2 regions of the Anaerostipes rhamnosivorans genome follow, and region 2 is predicted to be linked to the other one. Evidence: predicted binding sites of a transcription regulator. Region 2 holds the regulator's gene; the other holds the start of a gene.
The links. Region 2 encodes Rex, which represses fermentation and respiration genes when NADH is low (regulators of the CRP and FNR family bind a similar motif). Its sites were predicted from a motif close to ATTGTTAANTANTTAACAAT; they were not measured.
Positions count from the first base shown of each region.

Region 1 (12,415 bases), 680 kb from region 2:
AAGATGATCTCAGCCATGTATCCGGATGAGTATCAATGCAGCCAGGAGATTGCAGAGTATATTAAGAAGGAATACCGGCGGGAAATGTCAGAGGGAGAGATTGTATACTTAACAATGCATATTGAACGCATAAAAAGCAGCAATCAGACAAAGAACATTAGAAAATAGGAGGGAATCATGTTTAAGTCTTTGAAGAAAGCGTTTAAGCAGGAAGTGAAATCGGTTGAAGTACTGTCACCAATGAAGGGGACAGTGATTGCCATGAATCAAGTGGCTGATCCGACGTTTGCAGGAGAAATCCTTGGGACGGGAGTGGCGATCATACCGAAAGAGGGGAAAGTTGTATCGCCGATCGACGGAAAAGTCGGCGTGATGTTTGAGACAAAGCATGCGGTCAGCATCTCGGGGCCGGACGGTCTGGAAATGATTGTCCATGTGGGGATCGACACTGTTGAACTGAAAGGGGAACATTTTACGGCTCATAAGAATTCAGGAGATCCGGTAAAGGCTGGCGATCTGCTGCTCACATTTGATATGGATGCCATCAAAGCGGCGGGTTATGATGTAACCGTTCCTGTTGTCATCTGTGAAAAAGGAAATTATACGGATATCGAATGCTTCCACGGAAAGGAGGTAGAGGCAGGGGAGCTGATCATCCGGTTAAATGAAAAATAAGAGAAGGATTTAATTTGAAAGGGGAACTTATTGTTATGATGAAATATTTTCAGAAATTAGGTAAAGCATTGATGCTGCCGGTTGCGGTACTTCCGGCGGCCGCAATCTTAATGGGTATCGGTTATCTGATCGACCCCAATGTTATGGCAGCCAATGCCGACAAAGCTCCGATCGCGGTGGCAGTATTCTTAGTGAAGGCTGGAGGAGCCATCATCGATAATCTGCCGATCTTGTTTGCTGTGGGTGTCGCTCTTGGAATGACCAAAAAGAAAGACGGCGCAGCGGCACTGTCAGGATTGGTTGCTTATCTTGTTGTAACGACTATTTTAAATAGTGACAATGTGGCACTTTTGCTGAACATTCCGGTTGAGCAGGTAGCTCCTGCTTTTGCAAAGATCCAAAACGCTTTTGTCGGTATTATTTCCGGTCTTATAGCATCAGCTTGCTTTAATAAGTTTGGAGAAGTACAGTTGCCAACGGCCTTATCATTCTTCAGTGGAAAACGCTGTGTGCCGATCATAACCTCAGCATTAATGTTAGTCGTTTCTGGTATTTTGTATTTTGTATGGCCGCCATTGTATAATGTATTAGTCAAATTTGGGGAAAGTATTGTAGGACTGGGACCTGTGGGAGCAGGAATCTATGCATTCTTTAACAGACTGCTCATTCCGACAGGATTACATCACGCATTAAACTCTGTATTCTGGTTTGATGTTGCAGGCATTGACGATATCGGTAAATTCTGGGCAGGGACCGGAGTCAAAGGTATCACTGGTATGTATCAGGCAGGATTCTTCCCGGTTATGATGTTTGGTCTGCCGGCAGGCGCTCTGGCTATGTACCATACAGCCAAAGACAACAAGAAAAAAGTAGCGGCAGGTCTATTGATCGCGGCGGCCTTTGCTTCTTTCTTTACCGGCGTTACAGAGCCTCTGGAATTCTCCTTTATGTTCTTGGCTCCGGCACTGTATGTGGTTCACGCGTTGCTGACTGGTATTTTTGTGGCGGTAGCGGCAGCTTTACATGCTACAGCAGGATTCAGCTTCAGTGCAGGACTGGTTGACTTCCTTTTGAGTTCCAGACTTCCAATGGCCAATAAGCCGTGGATGCTGCTGATTCTTGGTGTGATTGCGTTTGTAGTTTATTATGTGCTGTTCCGTTTTATCATTGTGAAGTTTAACTTAAAGACTCCAGGACGTGAAGAAGACGATGACGTGGAGGAGGAGAAGAGTGCCGTATTGGCAAATGATGATTTTACAAGAGTGGCGCAGATCATTTTAGAAGGGCTCGGAGGAAAGGATAACCTGACTTCTATTGACAACTGTATCACAAGGCTTCGTCTGGAAATCAAGGACCAGGATCTGATTGACGAGAAAAAGATTAAGTCAGCTGGAATTGCAGGAATTATTCGTCCCGGCAAAAACAGTATTCAGATCATCGTAGGCACGAAAGTGCAGTTTGTGGCAGACGAGTTAATAAAGCTTGCTGAAATGTAAACTAAGAGTTATATTGAGTAATAGATGGAAACTATTTATGGGGAAACAGCTTTTAGTGTTTCCCCGGATCATAGAAAGGAAGTAGAAAATGAGAGTTATTAAGGGAAAAGATTACAAGGACATGAGCAGGAAGGCAGCAAATATTATCTCAGCAGAGATCATCACTAAGCCAGACTGTGTATTGGGGCTGGCGACAGGATCTTCACCGATCGGGATCTATGAGAATCTGGTACATTGGTATGAGCAGGACGATTTGGATTTCAGCCAGGTGAGATCAGTGAATCTGGATGAATACAAAGGGCTTCCGAAAGACAATGACCAGAGCTATGACTATTTTATGCATCAATATCTGTTTAATAAGGTAAATATCAAACCAGAGAATATCAACATTCCAAATGGTATGGAAGAAGATGCGCAGAAAGAATGTGCAAGATATAACCAGGTGTTAGAGGAAATCGGTGGGGTGGATTTACAGCTTCTTGGAATCGGACACAACGGGCACATTGGATTCAACGAGCCTGGAGAAGCATTTGAAAAAGAGACCCACTGCGTGGATTTGACAGAGAGCACCATCAATGCCAATAAGCGTTTCTTTGAAAAAGAAGAAGACGTGCCGAGACAGGCTTATACAATGGGCATCAAATCAATCATGAAAGCAAAGAAGATTCTTCTTATTATCAGCGGCAAAGAAAAAGCAGGTATTGTAAAAGAAGCATTCTTCGGACCGGTAACACCGAAAGTACCGGCGTCCATCTTACAGCTTCACAATGATGTGATCCTGGTAGCAGATGCGGACGCATTGTCAGAGGTAGAGGATTTATTATGATTATAAAAAACGCAGAAGTTTTTTGTGAAGACGGGGTCTTCCGGTCAAAAGATATCTGTACGGACGGTGAAATATTTTGTGATTCTTCACAGGATGAACAGATCTTAGACGCCGAGGGCTGCTATGCAATCCCAGGGCTGGTTGATATTCACTTTCACGGCTGTGTGGGATATGATTTCTGTGACGGGACTTCTGAAGCTATCCATAAGATGGCAGAGTATGAAGCAGAAAATGGAGTGCTTGCGATCTGTCCGGCTACTATGACCTTAGCGGAGGATCAACTGATGTCCATCGCCGAGGCAGCCGCTGGATATAGGGGCGGCGCTGGAGCGGATCTGGTCGGCATTAACATGGAAGGTCCATTCATCAATGAGGCCAAAAAGGGAGCGCAGAATCCTGCGTATATCCATACACCGGATGTGGACATGTACCGGAGGCTTCAAAAGGCTTCAAACGGTTTATTTAAGCTGGTGGACATTGCACCGGAAACCGAGGGAGCCATGGACTTTATCCGTCAGGTAAAAGACGAGGCGGTCATCTCGATTGCCCATACTGCAGCGGATTATGACACCGCAGTAAAAGCCATTGAACATGGAGTCAGCCACGTGACACATCTCTACAACGCCATGCCGGGGTACAGCCACAGGGCACCAGGTGTCATCGGGGCAGCCTGTGACTACGGACTGGATGTGGAACTTATATGCGACGGTATTCATATTCATCCCAGTGCCGTCAGGACTACCTTTAAGATGTTTGGAGATGACCATATTATCCTGATCAGTGACAGCATGATGGCCACCGGAATGGATGACGGCACTTATCAGCTGGGAGGCCAGGACGTTAAAGTCGTGGGCAATCTTGCAACTTTAGCGGAAGGGGGAGCGATTGCAGGCTCTGCCACAAACTTGATGGACTGTATGAGAACCGCAGTAAAAAGCATGGGGATTCCACTTGAGAGTGCAGTCAAATGTGCATCACAGAATCCAGCCAGATCCATTGGCATTGATGATAAATATGGAAGTATTTCAGAGGGCAAATATGCCAATGTTGTTATCTTAGACAAAGAGCTGAATATCAAGTCAATCGTACAAAAAGGAAAATTGACAAAGAAGAATTAAACAGAATAACAGAGGGCAGAAGTACGTTTAAAAGACGGCTTCTGCCTTTCTTTATTATATAGTTCTTGGATTATTGAGAGCGGAGAATGTGAGAAATTATATCTTCCGGCATTTTTCTTCACATTTTTTTGTTGGTTTGTTTTAAAATGTCTGCACGGCATGACCAGAATATGCTGAAGAATATAACCTAAAACCGATTGTAAAAGCAGAAAAGGACCTGGGATATGGATGAATAAGACAACGATAATCAAAGCTTCCGCAGTCATTGGCGCGTGTTTGGCAGTCATAGGAATAATGATTTTATATTTTGCAGGAAAAGAGGACGGAAGGGATTCTTCCCCCGCCGATAAGAGGACGATTTTCTCTGAAGAAACACGACAAAAGGCAGAGCAGAAATCTAAGGAAAAGGTAAAAGCAGAAAAAAAGAAGTATGTAGTAGTGATTGATCCGGGGCATCAGAGGAAACAGGATCAGTCCCAGGAGCCCATCGGGCCAGGGGCTAAAGAAATGAAATCGAAGGTATCCTCTGGAACCAGCGGTATTGTGTCAGGATTAAATGAATATGAACTGACCCTTATGGTATCAAAGAAACTTAAGAAAGAGCTCGTAAAAAGAGGGTATACGGTGTATTTGACCCGGAAAAGAGCAGATGTAAATATCAGCAATGCCAAAAGAGCAAAATTTGCCGAAAAAAAGGGCGCAGATATTTTTATCAGGATTCATGCCAATGGTTCGAGAGACTATGCAGTGCGGGGTGCTCTTTCTATGGCGCCTTCAAATAACAATCCATATGCGGCACGGCTGGCTAAACAATCTCAGGAACTGTCTAAAAGCGTACTAAAAGAGTACTGCAAGGCCACGGGTATGAAGAACCGTGGCGTCACGCTGACAGATCAGATGAGCGGTATAAACTGGGCAGCTATGCCGGTAACGATTCTGGAACTGGGCTTTTTGAGTAACCCAAAGGACGATATGTCTATGAAAAGTGAACGCTTTCAAAAAAAGATGGCAGAAGGGGCAGCCAATGGAATTGACCGGTTTGTAAAGAAATGATGCGTGGATGATGGCTTTATGTCCATTAGTACAATATTCGGCTGTGGGACTATGGCCGAAGCCAAGACATTTTCGGCATGTCAGAAGGAATTTGGAAATATTTAGTTTGTATAAAAATAGTTTGTATACAAATAATTTTGCGAAAACCTCTTTTTTTCTTATCTGTATTTGTGTATAATAGCCCAAGAGGTGAATACAATAATGAAGAAAAAAAGATGGATGGCAGTGTTGGTTATGGCAGTCCTTATTTGGAATATGACAGCGGGAATCATAGAAAAACAGACGGTCCATGCAGCGGCAAAGAAGTCTGTATGGCAGAAGAAATTCGACCGATTCCGGTATGACAGTAAAGTAAACCAGCTGATCTTTGTAAAATACCATAAGAAATCAAGAGCAACGGTTTGTATGTACCAGAAAAAGAATCATAAATGGAAACGGATCTTAAAATGCAGAGGCTATGTAGGGAAAAAAGGAATCTATAAGAAAAAAGAAGGGGATATGAAAACACCTTCCGGTACTTATGGGGTTACGGGAGCTTTTGGTATCAAAAAAAATCCAGGGTCAAAGATGGAATATACGAAGGTAAATAAATATCTTTATTGGTGCGGCGACAAAAAATACTATAACCGGCTGGTGGATGTGAGAGAAAAAAAGCATCGCTGCAGGGGAGAGCATTTGATCGATTACAAGCCACATTATCATTACGGACTTTTTTTGAACTACAATCCAAAACATAAATATAAAAAGGGTTCTGCAATTTTTATGCACTGTAAAGGGAAAAAGTCTTTCACGGCAGGATGCATTGCAGTCAGCAAGGCAAACATGAAAAAGATCATAAGAAATGCGGAGCCAGGAGTAAAAATCTGCATCTACCGCAGTTAATCAGGAGGGGAACCAATGGAATACGAAGGAATGGTTTACAGACCGCCCAGCGAGGCATACAGCCTGATCATACAGGTGACGATCGGGTGCAGTCAGAACGACTGTATTTTCTGTAATATGTATAAAGAAAAGCGATTTAGAATGAGGCCGCTTCAGGATGTGCTGGCTGATTTCAGGGAGGCAAGAGCATACTACAGCTCGATTGGAAAAATCTTTCTGGCAGACGGGGATGCTCTGATCTGCAAGAATGAATATCTTAATGAGATCCTGAACTATATACGGGAAGAGATACCGGAATGCCGTCAGGTGACCTGCTATGCGTCACCCAGAAGTGTCATGATCAAAAAAGAAGAGGAACTCCGGGAACTGAAAGCACACGGTCTGGATATGGTGTATATGGGACTGGAATCAGGTAATGCACAGGTGCTTGAATTCATGAAAAAGGGGGCGACTCCGCAGGAAATGATCCAGTCAGCGGGTAAGATAAAGCAGGCAGGCATCCGGCTGTCTGTGACAGCAATCTCTGGTCTTGGAGGAACAAAGCTGTGGAGAGAACATGCAGTTGACACCGGAAAGGTGCTGTCCGCTATGAAGCCGGATTATGTAGGATTGCTGACCTTGATGGTAGAGCCGGGACTGCCTTTGGAAGAGAAGATTCAAAAAGGGGAATTTGAACTGATGACCCCGTATGACAATCTCAAGGAGACAAAACTGATGCTGGAAAACATGGACTGTCCGGGCTGTATCTTCCGTTCCAACCATGCTTCCAATTATGTCAATTTGAAAGGGACTTTAAACGAAGACCGGGAAAGAATGATGGCCCAGTTGGAAGAAGCAATCCAGGGAAATATACACTTAAAAGAAGAGTGGATGCGGGGATTTTAATATAAATGACAGAAGGGGAGGTGTCCAATGACCAGGACTTCTCCCCTTGTTTTTATAATTTTATAAATTCTGGTTTTTGATCTTTAAATACCGTATAGTACCGGAAACCAACGGAAGTGAGCAGGTCCGAAAGCTTTGAAAAATCATAAGCCATATGTTCCGGACAGTGTCCGTCTGATCCTATGGTCAGGATTTCCCCTCCAAGTTCCCGGTAGCGTTTTAAAATATCCGGGTGGGGATTCGGATAGCCGAGGCCGTATTTGTACCCGCCGGTGTTGACCTCGATCCCTTTTCCATCATCAATGACCGTTCTTAAAATTTCCTCGATCAAATCGGCATAGTCTTTGTAAACAAAATGGTAGTTTTTATCTGGGCAGTAGCGCACTGCATAATCCAAATGGCCATAGACGCAGTAGTCATGGTATGTCTGTACATTCTCAAGAATCACTTCTAAATATCTTGTAAGTCCTTGTTTTCCAGGATATGTTTCAAAAAATATGGATTCATATGGGTCCATTTGGTCAACAATATGGGTAGATCCAATGATAAAGTCAAAATTTTCTGAGCGCGCGAAGGCACGGCATTTGTCATAGGTTGTGGGCATGAGACCGATCTCGGTGCCGAACAGCACCTGTATATGATCTTTGTATTTATCCTTTAATGTAAATAATTCCTTTTTATATGTTTGGATATCCAGAAGAAAATCAAAGTTTTCATCATTTTCGGGATAGTCGTAATCCTGGTGTTCTGTAAAACAAATTTTCGTAAGACCCAGGTCTACAGCCTTTAAAATCATAGATTCCATTGGGGCTTTTGAGTCAGATGAGTGGCTGGTATGTAAATGAAAATCTGAACGAATCATGGCATCTCCTTTATATATATTTAAGATTGGTTTCACCTTTATTATATATAATTATTAAAAAAAATACATGAAAAACAGAGAAGTTACAAAAGTTTTACTTTAAATTAACAATTACCTTATGTTAAACTAAGGATGTTTAATACAGGAGGAAAAAAGAATGAGTACATTAGATCATGTAGGGAACCTATTTGCCTTCGCCGGCGGACTAGGTATGTTTCTCTATGGAATGAATGTGATGGCAGATGGCCTTCAGAAGACCGCCGGAAATAAAATGAGGCAGCTTCTGGGATATCTGACCAACAACCGCTTTTTAGGAGTTTTAGTGGGAGCTTTGGTCACAGCCATCATCCAGAGCAGTTCGGCAACAACTGTCATGGTCGTAGGTTTTGTAAATGCCGGGATCATGAATCTTACCCAGGCAGCAGGCGTTATCATGGGAGCAAACGTCGGAACCACGATTACCGCATGGCTTGTATCAGCCAATGAATGGGCAGGCGCATTAAAACCAGAATTTTTTGCCCCTTTGATCCTGGCCATCGGCGCATTTATTGTAACTTTTTCAAATAAACAAAAACTGAGCCAAAAGGCAGAGATTGCCGTTGGTTTTGGTGTACTTTTCATTGGGCTTTCCTTTATGTCCAGTTCGATCGGGGTTTACCAGAGCAGCCCGGTCTTTTCGAAAGCGTTTGAGATCCTTGGAGGTAATCCATTTCTCGGGATTTTGGTCGGAGCAGTGGTAACAGCGGTTATCCAGAGCTCTTCTGCATCTGTGGGTATCCTGCAGACACTTGCCATGAAGGGGATCGTCAACTGGCGTTCCGCAGTCTTTATCACTCTCGGACAGAATATCGGTACATGTATCACCGCACTTTTATCCAGTGCAGGAGCCAATAAAACAGCAAAGAGAGCCGCAGTGATTCATTTGTCCTTTAATATTATCGGTGCAGGTATCTATGGAATTATCATGACAATTTTCTTTGGAGTGTTTGATAATCTGGCTATGCAGCACATCACAAGTACGGAGATTTCGATCTTTCACTCTATTTTTAATGTGTCCGTCACAGTGCTTTTATTCCCATTTGCCAATGTTTTGGTAAAACTGTCAGGATTGATCATCCATGAGGAGCCGGAAGACGAAGAGGATGAAGAAGTAGAAGAAATGGTTTTGCGCCACCTGGATCCGCGTATTTTGGAGACTCCTTCTTTTGCAGTGGAGAATGCTGTAAAGGAAGTGGTGCGTATGGGTGATATTGTGCTGAAGAATATGAAGCGCGTCACAAAAGAAGCCATGAATCCGCAGCCAAGTGAAAAACAGCTGGACAAGGTGTTCAGGGACGAGAAGGTCATCAACCATCTGGAAACCATGATCACTGGCTATCTGGTAAAGATCAGCAATCTGGCGCTGACGGAGAAGCAGAGCAAGATTGTCACTGACTTGTTTTATACAATTTCTGACATTGAGAGGGCGGGAGATCACGTTGAGAATATTGCAGAATTCATGCAGATGAAGCATGACGATAAAATTGCTTTCTCAGACCTCGCTAAGGACGAATTGCACAAAATGACGGCTCAAGTCATTAAAACTTTTGATTATGCGATCCGTGCCATTGAAAATGATGATGTGGAGATCGCGAAACAGGCTCTCATGGGAGAGGAAGAAGTCGACCGGATGGAGAAGCAGTACCGAAAACAGCATATTGAACGGCTGGAGAGGGAATCCTGTGTACCTGAGGCTGGTGTGATCTACATCGATATGATGACCAGTTTGGAGCGTATTTCTGACTATGCAGATAATATTGCCAATTATATCATCGATGAAAATGAGAAATAAAAGATTTTAGTAATCTTGTACAAAGGTATGATTTTGTATACATGAGAGAAATACTAAAATAGGCTTGATATTTTTGGACATATTGTTTAAAATAAAAAGGAAGTTTGTCAATAGATTGACAATTGACAGACAACATTAAATTATTCATTCAAGACTTAGGAGGAATTGAGATGGCAGTAAAAGTAGCGATTAATGGATTTGGACGTATTGGACGTCTTGCATTCAGACAGATGTTCGGAGCAGAAGGTTATGAAGTTGTAGCAATCAACGATTTAACAAATCCTAAGATGTTAGCACATTTATTAAAGTATGATTCTGCACAGGGAAGATATGCATTAGGCGACAAGGTAGAAGCAAAAGAATCTTCCATCGTAGTTGACGGAAAAGAAATCGAAATCTACGCAGAAGCAGACGCAACAAAACTTCCTTGGGGAGAATTAGATGTTGATGTTGTATTAGAATGTACAGGATTCTACACATCTAAAGACAAAGCATCCGCACACGTTCAGGCAGGAGCTAAGAAAGTTGTTATTTCTGCGCCAGCTGGAAATGATCTTCCAACTATCGTATATAATGTAAACCACGATACATTGACAAAAGAAGACACAGTCATCTCAGCAGCATCTTGTACAACAAACTGCTTAGCACCTATGGCTGATGCACTGAACAAGTATGCACCAATCCAGTCTGGTATCATGTTAACAGTACATGCTTACACAGGAGATCAGATGACTCTTGACGGACCTCAGAGAAAAGGTGACTTAAGAAGAGCACGTGCAGCTGCAGTCAACATCGTACCTAACTCTACAGGTGCTGCAAAAGCTATCGGATTAGTTATCCCAGAATTAAACGGAAAATTAATCGGATCTGCTCAGCGTGTACCGGTTCCTACAGGATCAACAACACTTTTAACAGCAGTTGTTAAAGGTGACAATGTAACTGTTGAAGGAATCAACGCAGCTATGAAAGCAGCAGCAACAGAGTCTTTCGGATACACAGAAGAAGAATTAGTATCTTCTGACATCATCGGAATCAAATATGGTTCTTTATTCGACGCAACTCAGACAATGGTTACTGAAGTTGGTGACGGATTATATGAAGTACAGGTTGTTTCTTGGTATGACAACGAAAACTCATACACAAGCCAGATGGTTAGAACAATCAAATACTTTGCAGAATTAGCATAAGCTTCTACACTTTTGTGAGGACAAGCCTCAGAAGTCAGTGTAATATTCTGTAATATTATAAAGACTCAAACGGGTCCGGTCTTTTTGGACCGGACCGTTTTTTTATTCCATAGGAAGACTTTTTAGTCCTTCCTATAAGAAATCCTAGGAGGAAAGAACATGTTAAACAAGAAATCAGTAGATGATATCAACGTAAAAGGAAAAAAAGTCTTAGTGCGCTGTGACTTCAACGTTCCGCTTCAGGATGGAAAGATCACAGATGAGAACCGTCTTGTGGCAGCACTTCCTACACTAAAGAAGTTAATTGCTGACGGCGGAAAGCTGATCCTCTGCTCACACTTAGGAAAACCAAAAGGGGAACCGAAACCGGAGTTATCTCTTGCGCCAGTAGCAGAAAGATTAAGCGAGTTATTAGGACAGGAAGTAAAGTTTGCTGCAGATGACAACGTGGTAGGACCGAATGCAAAAGCTGCGGTAGAAGGAATGCAGGACGGGGATGTCATTTTACTTCAGAATACACGCTACAGAGCAGAAGAGACAAAGAATGGAGAAGAGTTCAGCAAAGAACTTGCAAGTCTCTGCGATGTTTTTGTTAATGATGCTTTTGGTACCGCTCATAGAGCTCACTGCTCTAACGTGGGAGTTACAAAGTTCGTGGACACTGCAGTTGTAGGATATTTAATGCAGAAAGAGATTGATTTCTTAGGAAATGCGGTCAACAATCCGGAACGTCCTATGGTCGCTATCTTGGGAGGAGCAAAGGTTTCCTCTAAGATCTCTGTGATCAATAACCTGCTAGACAAAGTCGATACTTTGATCATCGGCGGAGGTATGGCATATACTTTCATGAAAGCATTGGGAGAAGAAGTTGGAGATTCCCTTCTGGAAGCTGACTACTTAGACTACGCAAAAGAAATGATGGACAAGGCAAAAGAAAAAGGTGTGAACTTACTGATTCCTGTTGACACTGTAGTTGCTGATGACTTCTCAAATGACGCCAACATCAAAACTGTTGAGAGAGGCGGAATCGAAGCAGGATGGCAGGGACTTGACATCGGACCAAAGACAAGAGAACTGTTTTCAAATGCACTGAAAGATGCCAAGACTGTAGTATGGAACGGACCGATGGGATGCTTTGAGATGCCGAACTTTGCAGCAGGAACCGTTGCAGTTGCAGAAGCACTGGCAGAGATCGACGCTACAACTATCATTGGCGGAGGAGATTCCGCAGCGGCAGTTAACCAGCTCGGATTCGGAGATAAGATGACTCATATCTCTACAGGTGGTGGAGCATCACTGGAATTCCTGGAAGGAAAAGAATTACCAGGCGTTGCAGCGGCAAACGATAAATAAGCACTGTACACTTATTGAAAGTAATCGGAGGATATAGCATTATGCGTAAAACAATCGTAGCAGGAAACTGGAAAATGAACAAAACACCTAGCGAGACAGTAGCTTTAGTTAATGAATTAAAGCCATTGGTAGCAAGCGAGGTTTCAGATGTTGTCTTCTGTGTGCCGGCCATCTGTATTCCGGCAGCACTGGAAGCTGCAAAAGGAAGTAACATCAACATCGGCGCTGAGAACATGTATTTTGAAGA
Region 1 is NZ_CP040058.1:1,356,677-1,369,091, forward strand. It holds gene licT (BglG family transcription antiterminator LicT) at 1-168, shown strand, start outside; gene AR1Y2_RS06640 (PTS sugar transporter subunit IIA) at 178-675, shown strand; gene nagE (N-acetylglucosamine-specific PTS transporter subunit IIBC) at 711-2,171, shown strand; gene nagB (glucosamine-6-phosphate deaminase) at 2,260-2,997, shown strand; gene nagA (N-acetylglucosamine-6-phosphate deacetylase) at 2,994-4,115, shown strand; gene AR1Y2_RS06660 (N-acetylmuramoyl-L-alanine amidase) at 4,344-5,168, shown strand; gene AR1Y2_RS06665 (L,D-transpeptidase family protein) at 5,370-6,050, shown strand; gene AR1Y2_RS06670 (radical SAM protein) at 6,066-6,935, shown strand; gene AR1Y2_RS06675 (histidinol-phosphatase HisJ family protein) at 6,988-7,797, opposite strand; gene AR1Y2_RS06680 (Na/Pi cotransporter family protein) at 7,955-9,628, shown strand; gene gap (type I glyceraldehyde-3-phosphate dehydrogenase) at 9,799-10,815, shown strand; gene AR1Y2_RS06690 (phosphoglycerate kinase) at 10,975-12,168, shown strand; gene tpiA (triose-phosphate isomerase) at 12,207-12,415, shown strand, end outside.
Region 1: gap (type I glyceraldehyde-3-phosphate dehydrogenase) is a predicted target of Rex. The motif match lies at 9,732-9,751, and genes of this name have one in related genera.

Region 2 (8,631 bases):
AAACGGATTCCTCCGTCGGTTTAAATCCAATCCGGTTCATTCCAGTGTCCACCTTGATATGTATGTTTGCATCTTTTTTCATCGTCACCGCAAACTTGGAGATTGCCTCCGCCATATCATAGGAAAACACCGTCTGCTCTATCTCATGCTGAATCAAAGAGGCATACTGGTATTCTGAAGTATAACCCAGGATCAGTATGGGCTTTGTTATTCCCTGTTTCCTCAGGGCGATCCCTTCCTCTATGATCGCCACTGCAAACCCGTCAACGCCGATCTTGTTTAATGCCTTTGCCACCGGAACTGCCCCGTGGCCGTATCCGTCCGCCTTGATCACCGGCATAATCTTCGTGTCCGTTCCAACAATGTTCTTTATCTCACTGATATTGTGGCAGATCGCATCCAAGTCTATGGCTGCATACACTCTATAGTATTGATTCATCATTGATTCCTCCTAAAATACTGCTGAGAGCTTCTATGATGTCGGAAGCCAGCATACTGTCATATCCAAGTCTCTTTGCGGCCTCGTCTCCCGCAAGGCCGTGGACGTACACACCCAGAGCCGCAGCTTCCAACGGTTCCATGGCCCGTCCTAAAAGGCTTGTGATGATGCCGCCCAGCACATCGCCGCTTCCTCCCGTGGCCATTCCGTGATTTCCGCTGCAGTTGTAGTAAACAGGCTCATCTGCTGACACTACCAGTGTTGTGGCATCTTTGAGCACCACCACACTTTGAAACAGGTCCGCTGCACGATGTGCTGTTTCAGGCAGGTTTTCTTTCACCTCTTCTGCTGATGTCTCCAGCAGTCTTGCTGCCTCCTTAAGATGCGGTGTCAAAATGCACCCGGCCGGATAATCGATCCGCAGCTTGTAATGGCTGACCGTATTTAAACCGTCTGCGTCCAGAACAAGTGGTTTTGTTCCGTCGGACAGTACGGTTTCTAAAAGCCTTTTTGTCCGCTCAGATACGCCCATTCCAGGACCGAATAAAATACAATCACACCATCTAAGAGAAGCTTTTAGATCTTCCTCTGCCCCGAACAGCACTTCCGGAAGCATGGACAGAAGGATCGGGCGGTTGGAGGCGTGGGAAATCACCTTTACCAGCCCGCTGCCCATGCGCAGGGCACTTTTTGCCGCGAAATAGGCCGCTCCTGACATGGATTCATTGCCTGCAACGATCAGGACCTTCCCATAGGTTCCTTTGTGGGAATCTGCGGTCCTTTTGGGCAGTCTTTTAAGATCTTTTCTGTCATAAGTAAATCCCCGGGCATATTTTTTTAAAGTCTGGTCAAAGAAACCAATCCTCTCCACAAAAAGCCGGCCTGTATGATCCTTGCCCGGATAGAGAAGATGCCCCGCTTTTGGGCCTCCAAACGTCACTGTGGCATCCGCTTTGACAGCACACCCAAGGACCTTTCCCGTATCCCCGCTGATGCCTGAGGGAATATCCACGGACATTACCTTGGCTTTGCTTGCATTGATTGCCTCTATGGCAGTACGGTACGAACCAGAGATCTTTCTGGAAAGCCCCACACCGAACAGCCCCTCCAGGATCCAGTCATAATCATTATAGTTGACACTGGTTTCCGCCTCATAACCCAGTCGGTTTAAGATGCCCAGCTGGGTCTTTAAGTCTTTGGATGCCTTTTCAAGATTTCCTACCACCGCGAAATCTACTGAGTAGCCTTCCTCCAAAAGAATCCTGGCCGCCGCCAGCGCATCCCCTCCGTTGTTTCCGCATCCTGCCACGGACAGAATCCTGTCCTGTTTTTGGACAGAAGCCTTAATCCTGCCAGCAATCTTTTCGCTGGCCCGCTCCATCAGTACAAGGCCCGGCACTCCGATGTCTTCTATTGTTTCTTTATCCACGTTCTGCATTTCCTGGTTTTTTAATACATATTTCATAGACATTCTCCTATGACAAAAGCCTGTGCCAGTTCTCCTGTATTAGTGATTGACACATGAAACTTTGTGATCTTTTGAGCCGAAGCCATCTGTTTGGCTCTCCCTGAAAGTTTTAAATAAGGCGCTCCTTTTTCATTCCGTAACACTTCGATCTCATAAGGCTCCAATCCGAAGAAGCCGGTTCCAAATACCTTGGAAACGGCTTCTTTAACTGCAAAATTCCCAGCAAGAGTCGTACTGTCTGAGCCCGCGTACGCCAGTTCTGATTCTGAAAATATCCGGCTGAGGCCTTTTTTCCTCTCAGTCATCTTCTGAATCCGCCCAATCTCAACAAGATCAGTCCCAATTCCCACGATCATGACGCTCCTCCCGTCTACTCCCCGGTGTCTTCGTTGTCTTCCCGGCTGTGGATATTGTAAGTCAGTGTCATGAGAGATTCTGCCAGATGCACGTTTTCTACGGTAACGCTGTCCGGCAGTGTAAGATCCACCGGCGCAAAATTCCAAAAGCCTTTGATGCCCCAGGATGCCAGCTCTTTGGCGATCTTGGGCGCCTGGTCCTGCGGAAGTGTCAGAGCAGCGATCTTGATCTCATGATTTTTAATAAATTCTTCCATATCATCGATATCGTGAACTTCCACGCCGTGCACAGTGATGCCGATCAGTTTCGGATTCACGTCAAAAAGCGCGATCACCTGGAATCCGATGCTGTTGTTGTTGAAATCCTGATAGTTGGCCAGTGCCTGGCCGAGATTACCCGCGCCCACGATGATCATCTGGTTACTCTTATCAAGCCCCAGGATCTTACCGATCTCCACATAAAGATTTTCCACGTTATATCCGTATCCCTGCTGCCCGAAACCTCCAAAATTATTGAGATCCTGGCGGATCTGGGATGCAGTCACCTTCATCCGCTCACTCAGTTCTTTGGAGGAAATCCTTGTAATGTTCTTTGCTTTCAAGGCTCCCAAATAACGGTAATATCTAGGTAATCTCTTTATAACTGCCGGTGATATATTCTTATCCATTGATGACATTATTACCCTCCCACTTATTTTATCAACTTCCTAAATTAAATAAATTATATAAGATTGTCTAATATCTGTCAAACTTTTAGTGCGTTTTTTCAGAAATTATGTTATGCTAATAAAGAATTTTTATTGCTAAGAAGTTTTGAAGGAGTACACTATGGTTTTATCTTGTCAGAATATACATAAAACTTTCGTTGACCAGGAAGTCCTGAAAGGAATATCCTTTCATATTAATGAAAAAGACCGTCTTGCCGTGATCGGATTAAATGGGGCTGGGAAATCCACCCTTTTAAAGATCATCATGGATCAGATGACCCCCGACGAGGGAGAGATCCACAAGAAAAAGGATGCCGAGATTGGTTATCTCGCACAGCACCAGGACCATACTTCCTCCCTCACCATTTACGAAGAGCTTTTGACCATCAAGCAAGATGTGATCGAACTGGATAAAAAGCTTCGGTCCCTGGAACAGATGATGAAGCATTTAAGCGGCAAAGAGCTTGAGGATAAGATGGAGGAATACACCAGAGCCACCCATTTATTTGAACAGAAAAACGGGTTTGCCTATGAAAGTGAAATCACTGGTATCTTAAAAGGCCTTGGTTTTAAAGAGGAAGACTTCCAGAAGCAGATCGCAACTCTCTCCGGTGGTCAGAAGACACGGGTTGCCCTGGGAAAGCTTCTGCTCATGAAGCCTGAGATCCTTCTTCTGGATGAGCCCACCAACCACCTGGACGTGGAATCTATTCAGTGGCTGGAAACTTACCTAAGCCACTATGAAGGAGCTGTGATCTTAGTCTCCCATGACCGGTATTTCCTGGACAAGATCGTCAACAAGGTCATGGAGATCGAGGCTGGACATGCCATGCTCTTTGATGGAAACTATTCTGCATTTATCCAGAAAAGAGACCAGGTAAAAGCCATTCGGTTAAAGGAATACGAAAACCAGCAGCAGGAGATCAAACATCAGAAAGCGGTCATCGAAAAACTCAAACAGTTTAACCGGGAAAAATCGATCCGCCGTGCTGAGAGCCGTGAAAAAATGCTCGATAAGATCGACGTGATCGAGAAGCCAATGGAGATTGACGGGAAAATGCGCTTTTCCATCGAACCGTCCATTGTCAGCGGGAATGATGTCCTCACTGTGGAACATCTGGAAAAAAGCTTTGGGTCACATACGTTGTTTTCCGATATCGATTTTGAAATCTTCCGGGGAGAACGTGTGGCGCTGATCGGCGCCAACGGTACTGGAAAAACCACCATGTTAAAGATCATTTGCAAGCAGATGGCAAAAAACAAAGGACAGATCAAACTGGGCTCCCAGGTGTCCATCGGATACTATGACCAGGCCCAGGACAACCTGCACCCGGAAAAGACCATCTTTGACGAAATATCAGATTCCTTCCCAGAACTGACCAATACAAAGATCCGCAATACCCTGGCTGCTTTTCTTTTTAAAGGAGAGGATGTCTTCAAACTGATCTCCTCCTTAAGCGGCGGGGAAAAGGGACGGGTATCACTTGCAAAGCTTATGCTCTCCCGTGCTAATTTCCTGATTCTGGATGAACCGACCAACCATCTGGACATCCATTCCAAAGAAATTCTGGAATCCGCCTTATCCCAATACACAGGAACTGTTTTGTATGTCTCTCATGACCGTTATTTCATTAACAAGACCGCCACAAGAATCCTGGAGCTTTCTCCTTCCAAAGGGCTTCACTCCTATTCCGGGGATTACCAGCATTATCTTTTTGAAAAGGAAAAGGAAGGAACAGAGGAACTACAGACAGCCGAAGGTGAAAACGTCTCAGACACCAAGCTTAACTGGCAGAAGCAAAAAGAGGAAGAGGCAAGGCGCCGCAAAACTAAAAACCGGCTGAAAAGGGTGGAGTCGGAGATTGAACGGCTGGAAGAGGAAAACACAAAACTGGAAGAAGAAATGTGTCTCCCGGAAAACGCTGTAAACACACAAAAGCTGCTGGAACTCTCCACAGCCAAAGCCCAGAATGACCAACAGCTTGAAACATTTTATGAAGAGTGGGAAACCCTCTCTGAAGAAACAGAGTAGCAGATAACGTTGTTTAGCACTGCTGCCAACGCGCATTTCATACCCTTCGGGTGAGCGTGCTCCGCACTGGCAGCTCGTTAAAAATAGTGTAATATCTCACGAAAGGCGCCAATCTACGCTAGTTTTTCTCCGCTGTTGGAAGGAGGCCTTTCCAGAGCCGACTGAGAACAATGGAGAAAAACTTATAGCATTTTTTCGTTTGTTTGTTTATAATAGACAGAGTACCATTTTTAGGAGGTTACAAAATGAAATTATTATCATTCGCCGTACCGTGTTATAACTCTCAGGAATATATGAGACACTGCATCGATACTTTACTGATCGGTGGTGACAAAGTCGAGATCCTGATCATTGACGATGGTTCTACAGACAATACCGGCATGATCGCCGATGAATATGAAAACAAATACCCTGGCATCTGCCGTGCAATCCATCAGAAGAACAAAGGGCATGGAGGTGCCGTGAATACCGGTATTGCCCATGCCAAAGGAATCTACTTTAAGGTCGTGGACAGCGATGACTGGGTAAACGAGCACGCTTATGAAGAGATCATGAAGAAATTGGAGACATTTTACCGTCAGGGAACGATTGTTGATATGTTTATGTCCAACTATGTCTATGAAAAACAGGGCGTGAAGAAAAAGACGGTCATTCACTACCGCCATTCCATCCCTATTGAGGAGCTGTTTACATGGGATGATGTGAAGCGTTTCCCACTGAGCCAGTACATTTTAATGCACTCCGTCATCTACAGGACTTCTCTGCTCCATGAGTGCCGCTTATGTCTGCCGGAGCATACATTTTATGTAGACAATCTATATGTGTTTAAACCGCTTCCTTATGTGAAGACGATCTATTACCTGGACGTGAATTTCTACCGATATTTTATCGGCAGGGACGATCAGTCTGTCAACGAGAACAATATGATCAAAAGAATTGATCAGCAGTTCTTTGTCACACAGGCAATGATCGACTACATGAGCAGCTTTGAGCTTGTGAACAAACCATTATACCGCTATATGAAACATTACCTGAGTATCATCATGACTGTCTCTTCTGTGATCGCCATCAAATCCGGCACCCCGGAGCACATTCAGAAGAAAAAAGAGCTGTGGAGATACCTAAAAACCAAAAACAAAAAACTTTACCGTCAGATCCGCGGATCTCTGGTAGGAAATGCCGTAAACCTTCCGGGATATGGAGGGCGGAAAGTCGTTATCGCAGCCTACAAAGCAGCCCGGAAATTTATCGGCTTTAACTAAGAATTATAAAGATGACATTGGATCCTTATCGGTTTCAATGTCATTTTCTATTATCTGCTCTGTTCTTCCCTCCACTATAACACCAGGCTTTTTGTTTGTGCTACCATGAAGATAGAAACGGAGGTGGAATCATTATGAACACTTATAAAACATCTGAAATCGCGTCCATGATCGGAATACACCCAAACACCGTAAGGCTGTATGAAGAATCTGGGCTGATACCAAAACCGGAGCGTCAGGCCAACGGATACCGTATCTTTACCGATCTACATATTGCCCAGCTTCGGCTGGCCCGTCTGGCTTTCCAAATCGAGGTACTGCAGAACGGCCTTCGGAAAAAAATCGTACAGATGGTAAAGGTATCTGCCTTGGGGGATTATGACACGGCACTTCTTCTGACCAACGAATATCTGGACCAGATCCGTAAGGAACGCTTTAACGCGGAAGAGGCCATAGAGATCGTAAATCAGATCATATCCGGCGAGAGTTCAGAAAACACTCTTTCCCTTAAAAGGAAGGAAGTATCCGAACAGCTAAACATCACGATGGATGCCTTAAGAAATTGGGAGATGAACGGCTTGCTTACAGTCAAACGGAGACAAAACGGATACCGGGTGTATACTGGAGAGGATATCAGACGGCTTAAGATCATCCGTTCCCTGCGCTGCGCAAATTATTCTTTAGAAGCGATCCTAAGAATGCTCTCCCACCTTTCTAAAAATCCAAGGGCAGATATCAAATCGATATTGGACACGCCGAAATCCGATGACGATATCATCGCTGTGTGCGATAACCTGATCTCTTCTCTGGCAGATGCGGAAGAAAACGCCATAGACATGATCCGCATGCTAAAAGAAATGAAAAAATTTTTTTCCTAAACCCTCCACTTTACCACCAGCGTTTCTGTTGGTGGTATTCTTTTGTTACAAAAAACAAGGAGGTATCAATCAATGCAAGAAATCATCAAAGTCAGTCAACTGACAAAAACATACTCCGGGACTCCTGCGGCAGATCAGATCAGTCTGTCGGTAAACCGAGGAACCGTATTCGGTCTGATCGGCGCCAACGGTGCCGGAAAGAGTACTGTGATCGAGTGTATGTTAGGCACGAAAAAAGCTGACAGCGGCAAAATCTCCATTCTTGGAATGAATCCGCTTAAAGAAAGAAAAAAACTCTTTGAGAAAGTGGGAGTTCAATTTCAGGAAACAAATTATCAGGACAGTATTACCGTACAGGAGCTCTGTCAGGTCACTGCTTCTCTTTACCATGAAGCTGAGGATCCCCTGGAGCTTCTTTCCAGGTTTGGAATCGCGGATAAACTGAAAACCCAAGTAAAGGATTTATCCGGCGGTCAAAGACAGCGTCTTTTCATTATCCTTGCACTCATCCCAAAACCTGAAGTGGTTTTTTTGGATGAATTGACAACAGGGCTTGACGCCAGAGCCCGTCGGGAAGTTTGGAACATTCTTTCCCTGCTCAAAGAAAGCGGACTGACAATTTTTCTCACATCCCATTTCATGGACGAGATCGAAAAGCTATGTGACTGCATCTGCATTTTGAAGAAAGGAAAAATCATATTTTACGGCACCGTGTCCGAAGCAATCGACTCAAGTCCCCACAGTCGATTTGAGGACGCTTATCTTTGGTATACTGACGAGGAGGAACTGACATATGAAAACTTATAAGACAATGCTGAAAAATGAGTTAAAAATATCCCTGAGAGGTATGGATATGGTCATCTTTGCGATCTGCGTCCCAGTTGTGGCCCTGGCTCTCATCGGAATCCTTTACGGAAATAAACCTGCTTTTTCAGGTGCGGAATTTACTTTTCTGGAACAGTCCTTCGGGGCTGCTGCCACAATATCAATCTGCGCGGGAGGAGTCATGGGGCTTCCGCTGGTAGTGTCGGACTACAGAAACAAAGGAATATTAAAACGCTATAAAGTCACGCCGGTACACCCTTCCATGATCCTGCTGGTACAGGTGACAGTCTATACCTTATATGCCATAACCTCTCTTTTGCTCTTATATGCTGAGGCAGTCCTGTTTTTTGGATATCAATTCCGTGGAAATATCATCAGTTTTCTGGGCTGCTATCTCTTGGTCATCGTCTCTACGTTCAGCATCGGCATGATGGTCGGCGGAATCGCCCCCAACGCCAAAATAGCAAGTGTGATCGCCAGTCTGCTCTACTTCCCTATGCTGATCTTTTCCGGTGCAACACTGCCGTATGAAGTTATGCCGGGAGCACTGCAAAAGGCAGCCAATCTATTGCCGCTGACTCAGGGAATCAAGCTGCTGAAAGCCGCTTCCTTGGGAGAATTCTTGGGCAGCACTGCAGTTCCGGTTATTTCAACTATTTGTGTA
Region 2 is NZ_CP040058.1:2,036,017-2,044,647, forward strand. It holds gene alr (alanine racemase) at 1-439, opposite strand, end outside; gene AR1Y2_RS10110 (NAD(P)H-hydrate dehydratase) at 423-1,904, opposite strand; gene acpS (holo-ACP synthase) at 1,901-2,263, opposite strand; gene AR1Y2_RS10120 (redox-sensing transcriptional repressor Rex) at 2,278-2,940, opposite strand; gene AR1Y2_RS10125 (ABC-F family ATP-binding cassette domain-containing protein) at 3,092-5,002, shown strand; gene AR1Y2_RS10130 (glycosyltransferase family 2 protein) at 5,248-6,264, shown strand; gene AR1Y2_RS10135 (MerR family transcriptional regulator) at 6,399-7,142, shown strand; gene AR1Y2_RS10140 (ABC transporter ATP-binding protein) at 7,215-7,949, shown strand; gene AR1Y2_RS10145 (ABC transporter permease) at 7,936-8,631, shown strand, end outside.